DNA from 3 places in the Metabacillus litoralis genome. Region 1 is predicted to be linked to each of the others. Evidence: riboswitches for the same ligand, from Rfam matches in the RefSeq annotation. Region 1 holds a riboswitch; each other region holds the start of a gene.
What was found. Region 1 has a riboswitch for cyclic di-GMP ahead of D9842_RS12190 (anti-repressor SinI family protein). Riboswitches for the same ligand answer to the same signal wherever they lie in the genome.

Region 1 (4,270 bases):
ATATAATCCACTGATCATCAAGCTGAACAGCTTCATAATCACTTTTTTTGATATACTGTGTCATTATGAGATCATCTCCCAAAAGGTATTGTTTTTTTGAAAATGGAGGTCATAGATTGGTACTTGGTGTACTAGGTAATGGAGCAAATGAAAGATTTTAGTAGTCTCCTTGGGAGAATCATCCCAATAAAAGACTTTGTCCATTAAATGTAGCATGCTGTTTGATTTTTGTATTTGTTCTCTTTTATTCTTTAGAGATTGATGTAGTAGTTGAATACTCCCTAACTCAAATGATGTATTTATGCATTTACTATTTAATTCACTTCTAAAAGGGGAATCGAAGACAGTTACACTGTCAGGGGAAATTTTAATAATAGATGCCTCATCAGATAATAATTCCCTTGGTGAAGAAAGTCTTGCAGCTGTAGATTTCCCCGCACCAGAATGTCCGGAAAAAATATGTGCATTGTCGTTATCAATAACACAAGAAGAATGAAGTAGGATTCCCCAATTATGATAGACGATAAAAGAGCTATACAAATTCATTAAAGCATGTTTTAAAGCAAGTTCATCATGTACCCAGATCATTGCGTTTCTGTATAAATTATCTATGCGGATAATGTAGTCAGAACGCTTAAAAGAAATGTATTCTTTGGTTTTGGTAATGGATACTTCATACCCATTGAATGGAATCCCGTATCCATCATCTATATGGACTGAGAGATTTGGTTTAATATCTTCATTAATTTCATCCATAAAATTTTCCTTAACTAAGTTTACTATTTTAGTTGAATAACTAGAAACTACCAGTTTGTGTTCTGCTATTTTTATATGTGAGTAATACATTTTAACTTTTCCTCATTTCCCAAATAGGAGGTCAAAGAAGAAGACCTCCTGAAAAGATTGATATTACTTACGTCTATTCTCAGCACCTTTACCAGGTGCTCCAGCCCCTCCTGGAGTAGGATTTGGATTATTTCCTGGCCAGTTTACTCCATCATTTCCTGTTCCGGGATGGTTCGTATTACCTTTTCCAGGATTCCAACTCTGAGCAGTCTCAAACCGAATCGCCTGATGGTCCAAAACCAACGGACGATTATCACTTGTTTTTAGGGTCATTTATTTCTCACCTCCTGTTTATTCTTTATAAAGAACAAACAGAGTGATGAAATCTGCTTGTTATAGTTCGTTATACACTTTGTTGTTCTCAATAACATTATATATATCTAATTACTAAAAGAAAAGTCCTAATTTTCGACAAGTATATTCTGTAGAAAGGATGGAATTATAGAAAAGAAGGATATATTTTTCGTTCACTATAACAAACAACATAAAAACAAAAAAGCACAATCAGCAGCCTAAGCCACCAACCATGCCCTCATTTATCAGGATCATTCTGAAGTCTCCACTTGTTAAACTCCAAAAATTCCTTAAACTGTTCTTTAGACACACCGGATTTCATCGCATCTTGAACAAGTTTTGTCCATTCTAAGTCAAGTTCTTCGGGATCCGTTTCATTTTGTTCATTTAGGAGGGTATTTACCGATACACCGAGTACAGATGACACCTTTTCCAGAAACTGAACAGAAGGATTTGACTGGAGATTGCGCTCAATCGAACTTAAATATGATTTTGCAACTCCTGCTCGTTCTGCTAGTTCGGATAATGATAGGTTTTTTTGGGTTCTATATTTTTTAATTCGTGGGCCAATCACGTCAAGTCACCTTCCTTTAATAATGCTATTATAACATATAAAGAAGGGATTTGTTTGATATGGAGAACGGTTTTCTAAAAAAATTTTATGTAAGAATGAGTTAAACAGCAGGACTTCCCATCTTAATAAAGAATTCTTTAATTTCTTCTACACTAATACCAATTTCCAATGCTTCTAAAATTAATTCAACCCATTCGTGGTCAAGCTGTCTGTCTTTAATAAGATTGTGTATCGTTTCATTATTCAACTATCTCATCCTCCTAAAATACTCCTGTATTCCAGGCAGCCCAGCCATCTTAGTTTTTAATACTGAAGATCTGTGACTTTGCGTCCCTATTTTTCAATAGGTTTGCCTTTGAACTGATTATATTGTCACTGAATGACTAACCTAACGTTGCAAAAGTCCTTGAAAAATGTCTGTCTTATTAACTATTCTTATTATAAAAGGGAATTTTTAGAAAGTGTGCAGAATGGTGTCGATAAGGAAAAATTTCTTTAATTGATGGTTTTTTTAATTTTACTGTAATATTAAACGGGTAATTAGTCCTGATTTGTTGTCTGTTTAGGGGGGGTTATAATATGTTAAGGGGTTTTTGTTTACATATTATTAATATAAGAAGTCGTGTCTAAAATTGAATTTTTGTCGAACAAAATTTACTTTTTTACAAAAAATGACAATCGGTACCGATTGTCATTTCGTAATACTATTTAAATATCCCCTGCGGAGTCAAATAAAAAACCCCTCCATTTTGGACCGAAATATTGATCTGCGGTTCATAAAGCTCCCTCAACGCTTCCTTTTCCACCTCATAACAATCGGGCTTCTCATCCATATCTTCATAAAAATGATCCAAAAGCTTCAAATCCTCATTCCATCTTTCGCGTGCTTTATCCGCCCAGGAATGATCTTGTTCATGAATAGATTGCATAATAAACTGCTCAATCCGTTTAAGTCCACTTTGGGGTTTGATTAACGGTGTCATGGTAAAACAAAGGTCTGGGATCTTCGGTGTTAGCTCCAATTTCTCAAGTTTTTCTTGAAAGTTTTCTACTAAAGTCCCACTTACCAAATGTAATCCAATCGAATAGAGCTGATCTTTTTTCATGTCACACTGATAGGAAACTATAATGTTAACACCAATCCAAGGGTGTAGTGGGATGTTTCCACCTGGTTCTTTGACCTGCTCAAAAAGTCGGATATAGCTACCTAAATTTGTTGTCGAACGAAAAATTTGGTGAAGGCGGGGGGCACCGAAGTGCATGACCTCGCCTTTAAGATCACTTGGAGCACGATTTTGGTCTGTGATCAGTGTGAGCTTCATCGGGTTTGGAACACCGTTAGTTTTTTCAAGGTAATGCCAGTAGAAAGGGCGGTTCATTAATTCCTTGTCCATTTCAATGGTTAGCTGAACGGTCATGTAGCCTTGGCCTTTTTCAATGATGTCACAGGAATTGGCTGTGAAGAAGCTTTCTAAATAGCTGTGAATTTGCTCTTGTTGCATGCTTTTCGCCACCTTTCAGAAAAATTTATTTGTCACCACTAGCCGCTTTTCGTTGTTCTTGTGAGTGTTGGGCATAATCAAGAATGGATGTTAAATTTTCCATCTTAATCTTCATTTCCCGATCACTTTTTGAATTGATCATAATGTCTTGAATATGCTCGTCAAAGTTTTTGATTTCTAGTCGAGTTAAAATTTCATCAAGATCTCCGATGACTTTTTCAAATAAGTTAATTTTGTCATATAAAAGAGTCAGGATATGTTCTTCAACAGTGTTTCTTGTTGCCATATTGTAGATGTTTACGTCATGTTCTTGTCCTAAGCGGTGGATACGTCCGATCCGTTGTTCCAGCCTCATTGGATTCCATGGTAAATCATAGTTAATAATATTATGACAGAATTGTAGGTTAATCCCTTCACCACCGGCTTCGGTTGCGATTAGTACTTGAACACGGTTTTTGAATAGTTCTTTCATCCAGTCTTTTTTGCCTCGCTTAAAACCTCCGCGGAAGGGAACAGAGCTGATACCGTTTTGTTGTAGAAACCATTGTAAATAAAACTGAGTAGCACGGTATTCAGTAAAGATAATAACTTTATCGTCAATTTCTTTGATTAACTCTACAACTTTCAGAGCTTTTGAGTTTTGTGTTACACCGTCTATCGCCATCATAATATCTTTAATAACCTCATTTGGTAGAGCAGCTTCCTCTTCTTCCGGCAAATCCAACATTTTTTTCAAAGTCATATAAACGGCTTCACGACTGCTGCACGCTTCACGTTGGAGTGTCATGATCGAAAATGCATTTGCTGCATATTGTGAAGACGATTTTATAGCTGTTATCGTGTCATAAAGGTTTTGCTCGGTTTCGGAAAACTCAATCGGAACTGTTTCAACATTCCGTTTTGGCCAGTCAATGCCGGTGTCTCCACGACGGTTTCGAATCATTACTTTGTTAATTAATTCACGTAAATGTTCATGATCCTCCAGAGAACGCTCCTTAGCGGAGAACACCTCTGTAAAGTATGCTTCGTTACCAAGGTGACCTGGTTTTAACAG
Region 2 (4,270 bases), 1.0 Mb from region 1:
TATTTTTCCAATCCTTCTGAAATAGAGGTTGTTGGGATTAAAATGATCGTTTTAAGAGCATTTACTTCTTGGATAAGAGTCATGGCAGCCTTTTGAATAGCTACGACATTTAATCTTTTTCCTTTTTTCACATCTTCAAATGCTTCTTGCACAACAGCAATAATATCCATCCAAGTTGGCATGTCCAGCATTTCATCTAATGTAATTCCATATGACTCAGCATCTTCTACCACAAGGGTTGTTACTCCAATTTCTTTAATACGTTCCAAATAGTTAGGGTGAATCGTACGTCCTGCTGCTAAAAGGATCCGTCTCATCCGATCATAAACAGGCATCGCCAATTGCATGGCCTGTGGGTTGTAATCCTCTATATCAATAAATCTCATGATATCCTCCTTGTTGCTACTCATCTAACTCGTATTACTAACTTATATCATATTTACGTTTATAGTTGAAGGGAAAAAGGAGTTGCCTTGGCAACCCCTAATAAAAGCATTACTCATCTTCATCTTCTTCTTCTTCTTCATCTTCTTCATCTTCTTGTTCTTTCTTTTTACGCTCTTCTGCTTTTTTACGTGCTTCTTCTTGCTTCTTTAACTCTTCTCGCTCACGTTCTTCCGCTTTCTTACGTGCTTCTTCTTGCTTCTTTAACTCTTCTCGCTCACGTTCTTCTGCTTTCTTACGTGCTTCTTCTTGCTTCTTCAGCTCTTCTCGCTCACGTTCTTCCGCCTTCTTACGTGCTTCTTCTTGCTTCTTCAACGCTTCTCGCTCACGTTCTTCCGCTTTCTCACGTGCTTCTTCTTGCTTCTTCAGCTCTTCTCGTTTTTGTTCTTCCACTTTACTCTCAAGCTCTTTACTAGAAGACTTTTCTTTTTCCTCTTCTTCGTTATCTTCTTCTACAGATACCTGTTTACTTTCATTTTCTATCTCCGTAGTCTTTTCTTCGATTTCTTCATCAATCTCTTCTATCATTTCTTCTGTTTCTTCAACAACATCCTTGCTTAGTTCTGCAAGCTCTTTGTTATACTCTTCTTCATCAATTTCTCCAGAAGAAAGCTTTTCTTCTAACTCAACTATATCTTCAGTCATTTCAAGCTCTTTCTTCTCTAGCTCAGCTAATTTTTTGTTTATTTTTTCCTCTAACTTTTCCTGTGCCTTTACAATATTTTTCTGAAGTGCCTCTTTAGCCTTTGGGTTTTCTATCTTTTCTATTGCAGCCTTTAAGGCAATAATGTTTGCTGATAGTTTTTCTTCTAGTTCAGCACGAAGAGAATCTGCCGTTCCATCTTCCTCAACAGTTGTTTCAGCTGATGGCTCCTCATCAACAGAGTCTGTTTGAGTTTCTTCTTGTTCTTCATTTTCAGTCGTTTCATATTTTGCTAATGCAGATTCTTGTTGCTCGATCGCTTTTTGAAGAACCTCATTGGCTGCTTCCTCTTCACCCTTCGCAATTAAAGCTAACGCCTCTTTAATCCGTTCTTCTGCAAAGCTAGCAAGCAATGATGCTTCCTTCTCTTCATCTAATGTAAAAGCCAATTGAACATTTTCTAATAGTTTTTTAGTAAAATAGAAGAAATCACCCGGAAGTAGCGATGGTGTACTCGTTTCCAATTCTAATTCGTCTGTTTCTACTGCTTCCTGGTCTACTGCTTCAGTTTCACCTTCTGTTTCTACTGCTTCCTCGTTTACCGCTTCAGTCTCATCTCCAGATTCCACTGTTTCCACATTCTGTTCAGAAGTTTGTTCTACTTGTTCAGTTGCTTCCTCTTCTACTGGACCATCTGTTTCTGCAAATGCAGGTCCTGTTCCTAGAGTAAACGCTAGTGCTGAAACCAAAACACTTGTTGATAAAACATTTCGAATACTTGTCAACATAAAAAACCCTCCAAATATAGTAATTAGGAAGGATTAAGAAGCAACTCATATGAGTTCATTCTCCATCCTTCAGCAATCCAGCCACCATAGATTTCTCCTTAGGTCTGTGACTTTGCGTCTCCATTTTTCAATGGATTTGCCTTTTTCAAATGAAGAACTTACAAAGTTCGACATTTTCTAGTTTAACTATACCATGTGAAATACATTGAATATAGTTTTAATTTCTTCCAATCGTTTCTTTAGAAGGAATTAATTACGCACGAAAAACCCGTCAATAAATATCGAAGGGCTTTTGTTAGCTTGTTGTATATTCGATCTTAGAATCCGCTAGATTTCCTATAATGAATTCTGCAGCTTCCTCTATTGCCTTACAAGAAAGATTTATTATTGAACAACCTACTTTTCCCATAATGTCTTCAGCATATTGTAATTCTTCCTGAATCCGTTCAATTTTTGCATAACTTGAGTCCGAAGATAACCCTAAATGCTTCAATCTTTCTACCCTTATTTCTCTTAGTTTCTCGGCTGACATCGTTAACCCGAAGCATTTTCCTTTTGATAGCTTAAAAAGTTCTTCAGGAGGAGAAACCTCAGGGACTAATGGGATATTTGCTACCTTAACCATTTTATGAGCCAAATACATCGACAATGGTGTCTTTAAAGTTCTTGAAACACCGATGAGAACGATATCCGCCTCCTTGATTCCACGCATATCCTTTCCATCGTCATATTGCACAGCAAATTCAATGGCTTCAATTCTACGAAAATAGGAGTTATCAGGTCCTTCTATTATACTTGGTTTTTGTACTGGTTGTTTATTAAGCTTATTTGCAAAGGTCTCCAATAGTGGACCAATTAAGTCAATCACCGTAACGTCTTCTTCATTCGCTTTATGATCAAAATGCTTTTTTAATAGCGGAGTAAAGAGTGCATAGGCAATGATAGAGTTGCTTAGCTTCGCGAGAGCAATCAGATCATTTATTTCTTCCTTATTTTCTATATAGGAGATTGTTTTAATGGTAACCTCTGTTCCGATAAATTGGGCAGCAACAGTTTTGACCAACAGCTCTGCTGTATCACCCAGTGAATCAGATAGAACATAGACAATGTCTTTTTCATTCACTTAAAATCACCTATTCTTTGAACTTATTATCTTCTGAAACATTAGCACATTCATCATGCCTAAGGTAATATACTGCTTACTCATACTCCTGAAAACTTCATGATTTATTTAGTAAAATCTACTATTCTGTTAACGATACTTGAAATCTTTGAAATCGACAAAACTCTACAAATATCGGGTAGTGACAGGCACCAAAAACTACTTCGCTAACCCCTGAGTCTTCAACGTTTCTTCAAGAGTAGAGATTACTTCTGATTCGTCTTCGCCGTTGGCAATAATTTTTATTGTTGCGCCTGATGGGATTCCGAGTGACATGACACCCATTATAGATTTTAGGTTTACTTGTTTTTCTTTGTATTCTAGCATAACCTCTGACTTGAATTTTGTTGCTGCACCAACTAGGGCTGTTGACGGACGTGCGTGAATACCTGCTTCATCAATGATTGTATACGTTTTTTCTACCATGTTAAATCCTCCATTAGCTTGTTTTTTCTAAATTTTATACATAATAAATAATGGGACGATCTACCGAAATATTTCGTCCCAATCGCTACATATTTAATCTAATAGTGCTTTTGCTGTTTGTTCATCTGTTATTAACACATGAACAAGCTTGCCTTCCAAAGCAGCTCTAATCGATTTTACCTTCTCTAGACCACAAGCTACGCCAACAACAAGAGGTATTTCTCTTAGTTTTTCTAATTCTAATGAAATCACTCGTTCGTTCCAAGAGCTGCTTGATGGTTTTCCTTCTTTGTTAATAAAGTTGTAGCAAATATCGCCTACCACATCTGTATCATCAAAATACTCGGTTTGCTCTTGACCTAAATACGAATGAACCATCGTTGAATGCTCAGGTGTAGCTCCAATCCCTACGATGGCAATATTAGACTTTTCACCCATCGTAAAAATTTCTTGAATGGATGTTTGTCTCATGAAAATGTCACGGGCTTCTTTAGAATCAACCATAACCGGGGCATGCAAAAGTCTGTATTGAGCTTGTAGGCTTTCTGCAAACTTTGCCACAATATGATTAGCGTGGATATCCACTCGCTCATTTCCCATTCCACCTACGATTGGTACAAATGTAACAGATGGAAAATGCTGATTTGTTGGAAGCGCTTTAGCCACCTCATGTAAAGTGGTTCCTGAAGAGATTCCAATTGTCTGACCATCACGAATCACTCTTAACAGATATTTACTAGCCGCAGCACCGAGACGGCTTTTGGAAGATTCATTCCCTAGATTCGGCACACATACTACTTCACGTAA
Region 3 (4,270 bases), 980 kb from region 1:
TGAGTGATGAAAACTCATTAACAGGTCAATATTTATCAGGGAAAAAGTTTATTCCTTTACCATACGAGCGTAAAAAACCTGATGGCCGATATATTGAAATTAAAGGTGCAAAAGAAAATAATCTGCGTAATGTGAATGTGAAATTTCCGCTAGGGATGTTTATCGCTGTTACTGGTGTTTCAGGATCAGGTAAGAGTACATTAGTCAATGAAGTACTGCATAAATCTCTAGCGCAAAAGCTCCATAATGCTAAGGCGAAGCCAGGTGAGCACAAAGAAATTAAGGGAATTGAACAACTTGAAAAGGTCATTGATATTGATCAATCACCGATCGGTCGGACACCGCGATCCAATCCTGCAACATATACAGGTGTATTTGATGACATACGTGATGTGTTTGCAACAACAAATGAGGCAAAGGTTAGAGGCTATAAAAAAGGCCGCTTCAGCTTCAATGTTAAAGGTGGACGTTGTGAAGCCTGCCGTGGAGATGGAATTATTAAAATTGAAATGCACTTCCTACCTGATGTGTATGTCCCATGTGAAGTTTGTCATGGGAAACGATACAACCGTGAAACATTGGAAGTTACCTACAAAGGGAAAAACATTTCTGATATCTTAGAAATGACAGTCGAAGATGCAGTAACGTTTTTCGAAAATATTCCTAAGATTAAACGAAAGCTGCAAACGATTTTTGATGTAGGCCTTGGTTACATTACTCTTGGTCAACCCGCAACGACACTTTCCGGTGGGGAAGCACAGAGGGTGAAGCTTGCATCAGAACTGCACCGACGTTCAACAGGTAAATCACTCTACATCCTTGATGAACCGACAACTGGCTTACATGTTGATGATATCGCAAGACTCTTAAAAGTTCTTCAACGCCTAGTGGATAATGGTGATACCGTTCTTGTCATCGAGCATAACCTTGATGTTATTAAAGGTACCGATTATATTGTTGATCTTGGTCCTGAAGGTGGAGACAAAGGTGGTCAGATCGTAGGCTTTGGTACACCAGAGGATATTATGAATAACGAACAATCTTATACAGGTAAATATTTAAAGCCAATTATAGAGCGCGATCGTGAGCGAATGAGAAATCTGATTAAAGAAAAAGAAGAAGTAGCGCAAAGTTAATTTGGTTAATTTGAGGTAGAGGCTGAATGATATGTTCAGCCTCTTTTTCTATTTTTAATAACTAAGAAGTAGAGTTAATATAGTAAATGGGAAAAATGTCATTATTTGTCGAACGGTTGGTGAAATTGTAATAATTTGTTGTGGTATAATAGACCTACAAAATGATAAAGGCAAACTTATTGAAAGATAAGGGCGCAAAGCCAAGGACCTAAGGTAGATCATCTACTATGGTAGCCTAGCCGCCGGAGAATATTTTACTATTGTAAAGTGAGCGAGTATTCTTCTCGTTCACTTTTTTTCTAACAAAGGGGGGATTTACGTGACGATCAACGAAGGAAACATCTATCATCATTTTCAACCTATTTTTTCATTAAAGGATAAGAAAAGGATTGGTTATGAGGGACTTCTAAGATCTACTGATTTTTCTAATCCGGAATTATTTTTTCAACAAGCAATCATAAACAATCAATTATATCAACTAGATACTCAGTCCGTTTACAAAGCTCTTAAAATGTTTCGCCCGAATGAATCAAAAGAAAAGCTATTTCTAAACATTTTTCCATCAACTATTTTCCATCATGAATTTCTGGATTTTATAAACAAGCTAGCTACAGAAAAGTTGCTATCCAGTCGAACTATCACATTTGAATTATCAGAGGTTGAGACTGTTAGAGATCTTGCACAATTAAAAGAGAGAATTGCTATTTTAAGAAATTATGGTATTAGTATTGCATTTGATGATGTAGGAAAGGGTAAAGCGTATATACAAGATATTATTGAGCTTGACCCCGAATATATAAAACTCGATCGCTATTTTTCCCAAGATTTGCACCGGTCAGAAAAAAAACAAGCATTTATCTATTTAATATTAGACTATTGCAGACGATATAATAATACTGTCATTCTCGAAGGCATAGAAACAGTGGAAGACTTACAGATAGCTCAAAGCCTATCCGTTCCATTAGGCCAAGGTTTTTTACTAGGGAGACCGCAGTTATTAAGCAATTATGCTGATGTTAGTAATGGCTAATCAAAAACTTAAGAATGAAGTAAATATTAGGAAAGAATAGCGACCCTGTTACTTTATAATATTTAGTTTTGTATAAGGAAGAGATATTGGTATAAGGGTAGCGATCCTGCCACTTGCTAATAACGCGTTTAATTCCAAGATGTACATGCTTGGATTAAAGGTGTTTTTTTGTTTTTTACTAAATCAGACAAAAGGAGATATTTACATCATGAAATTAACAATCAAACGGAAATTAATAGGAAGCTTCCTAATCGTCTCATTGATCTTTGGGATCGCTTCATATGTGTCATATTCCAATATGAAGCAGTCAAATGAATCATACAATTATATTGTTGAAACTGTTACTGAGATACGTGCAATTACTCAATCGATTCAAACCGATTCAGCGCAACAATCTGGATATTATCGTGCATTTTTGCTATATGGTGATAATAGCTATCGAGACAAAATGAATGAAGCAAATGATCGTATTAATGCGGCAATTTTAAAAGGGAAAGAATTATCCACTTTGCAGGAAACGGTTGATCGTTTAAATTCAATTGAGAACTCGAATATTGAGTTTAGAGAAAAGGCAAATCAAATTCTGGATGAAAGTTTGGTTGATAAAGAGAAAGCTATTGATAAGGGACTAGCGCAAATTGTTCCTATAAGCACTCGTCTAACAGAAGATACCCTTTCAATGCATAATTGGTTAAAAGAAATATTAGATGTTCGATATAAGGAAACACATGAATCATCAGATAACGCAAGAGTGAAAGTAGTGATTTTAAGTGTTTTTGCCCTATTATTTGCTATTGCATGTGGTGTTGTTATTTCCATCTTCATATCACGACCTGTTGTAAAATTAGGAAACATGGCAAAGCAAGTAGCAGCTGGAGATTTAAACGTCGAAAAATTAAAGATTAAGAGTAGAGATGAAATCTATTATCTAAATGAGTCTTTTGAACAAATGACAGATAACTTAAAAGAAATGATTAGTTCGATTTATACAAGCTCTGATCAAGTAGCGGCATCAGCAGAGCAATTGAATGCAAGTGCGGAACAATCAAGTAGAGCATCAGAAACTGTTTCATCTGCAATTCAGGAGATTTCAAGTGGGGCTGAAGAAACCACAACAAAATTAGAAAGCAACACAACTTCATTACAAGAGGTTTTACAAGGAATTCAACATATTTCTGAAAGCTCAGCAAATGTGTCTGAACTATCACGACAAACAACAAAAGAAGCCGAGGAAGGTGGAACGTTTGTTGAAAATAATTTGGCACAAATGAAGTTTATCTCTGAGTCTATTAGTCGTTCAAACGAAAAAGTGACCTCATTATCAAAACGATCAAAAGAAATTGGCTCGATATTAGATGTGATCAGCGGTATTGCTGAACAAACAAATTTATTAGCCTTAAATGCAGCGATTGAAGCAGCTAGAGCTGGTGAGCATGGTAAAGGTTTTGCTGTTGTTGCAGATGAGGTAAGAAAATTAGCTGAGCAATCACAAGTGTCTACAAAAAGTATTGCAGAGTTAATTGCCTTAGTCCAAAAAGATACTGATGAATCAGTGAACATCATGAATGAAGTTGTCACGAATGTTGAGGAAGGGGTAAAAGTATCAGAACAAACATCTGATAAGTTCACGCAAATCCTTTCTAGTACAAGAAATATGACACCACAAATTGAACAGGTAACAGCAACTGTTCAACAAATATCGGCTAGCATTGATGAAATTACCAATTCAGCTATGGAAATATCTCAACTCTCCCAAGCTAATGCGGCAAGCTCTGAAGAGGTAGCAGCTTCAGCTGAAGAACAATTGGCTTCGATGGAAGAAATTGATGCATCAGCTCAAGCTCTTGCGCAAATGGCTGAGGAATTAAAGGTAGTTGTCAATAAATTTAAATTATAATTTAGCAGTAGATAGGAAAATAGTGAGATAAAAAGCAGCTTCTAAAAATGGTATAATATAACAAGTTACTATGCAGGGGTTGGGCTGCGGTGGTTACTCCCGGGGCAGATCGGGGGTGATGCCTTGTACATCACGCGTGAAGAGTTGGATACGATGATTGCATTTGCCGCTCTGGTCGTTTCGATTATAGCCGCAACAGGAAACAGC

Region 2: it holds a riboswitch for cyclic di-GMP, as region 1 does, so the genes downstream of both, D9842_RS17095 (DUF5667 domain-containing protein) here and D9842_RS12190 (anti-repressor SinI family protein) in region 1, are expected to answer to the same signal.
Region 3: it holds a riboswitch for cyclic di-GMP, as region 1 does, so the genes downstream of both, D9842_RS17000 (EAL domain-containing protein) here and D9842_RS12190 (anti-repressor SinI family protein) in region 1, are expected to answer to the same signal.

Annotation. Positions count from the first base shown of each region.
Region 1 covers NZ_CP033043.1:2,449,230-2,453,499, reverse strand. The annotation lists gene D9842_RS12210 (PqqD family protein) at 1-64, opposite strand, end outside; gene D9842_RS12205 (hypothetical protein) at 64-756, opposite strand; gene D9842_RS12200 (hypothetical protein) at 910-1,119, opposite strand; gene D9842_RS12195 (helix-turn-helix domain-containing protein) at 1,379-1,714, opposite strand; gene D9842_RS12190 (anti-repressor SinI family protein) at 1,815-1,961, opposite strand; cyclic di-GMP riboswitch class I at 1,993-2,078, opposite strand; gene D9842_RS12185 (YqhG family protein) at 2,419-3,216, opposite strand; gene D9842_RS12180 (DEAD/DEAH box helicase) at 3,242-4,270, opposite strand, start outside.
Region 2 covers NZ_CP033043.1:3,461,428-3,465,697, forward strand. The annotation lists gene D9842_RS17090 (HD-GYP domain-containing protein) at 1-386, opposite strand, end outside; gene D9842_RS17095 (DUF5667 domain-containing protein) at 496-1,875, opposite strand; cyclic di-GMP riboswitch class I at 1,944-2,026, opposite strand; gene D9842_RS17100 (pyruvate, water dikinase regulatory protein) at 2,171-2,998, opposite strand; gene D9842_RS17105 (phosphocarrier protein HPr) at 3,197-3,463, opposite strand; gene D9842_RS17110 (sugar-binding transcriptional regulator) at 3,557-4,270, opposite strand, start outside.
Region 3 covers NZ_CP033043.1:3,430,198-3,434,467, reverse strand. The annotation lists gene uvrA (excinuclease ABC subunit UvrA) at 1-1,136, shown strand, start outside; cyclic di-GMP riboswitch class I at 1,296-1,383, shown strand; gene D9842_RS17000 (EAL domain-containing protein) at 1,456-2,166, shown strand; gene D9842_RS16995 (methyl-accepting chemotaxis protein) at 2,375-4,063, shown strand.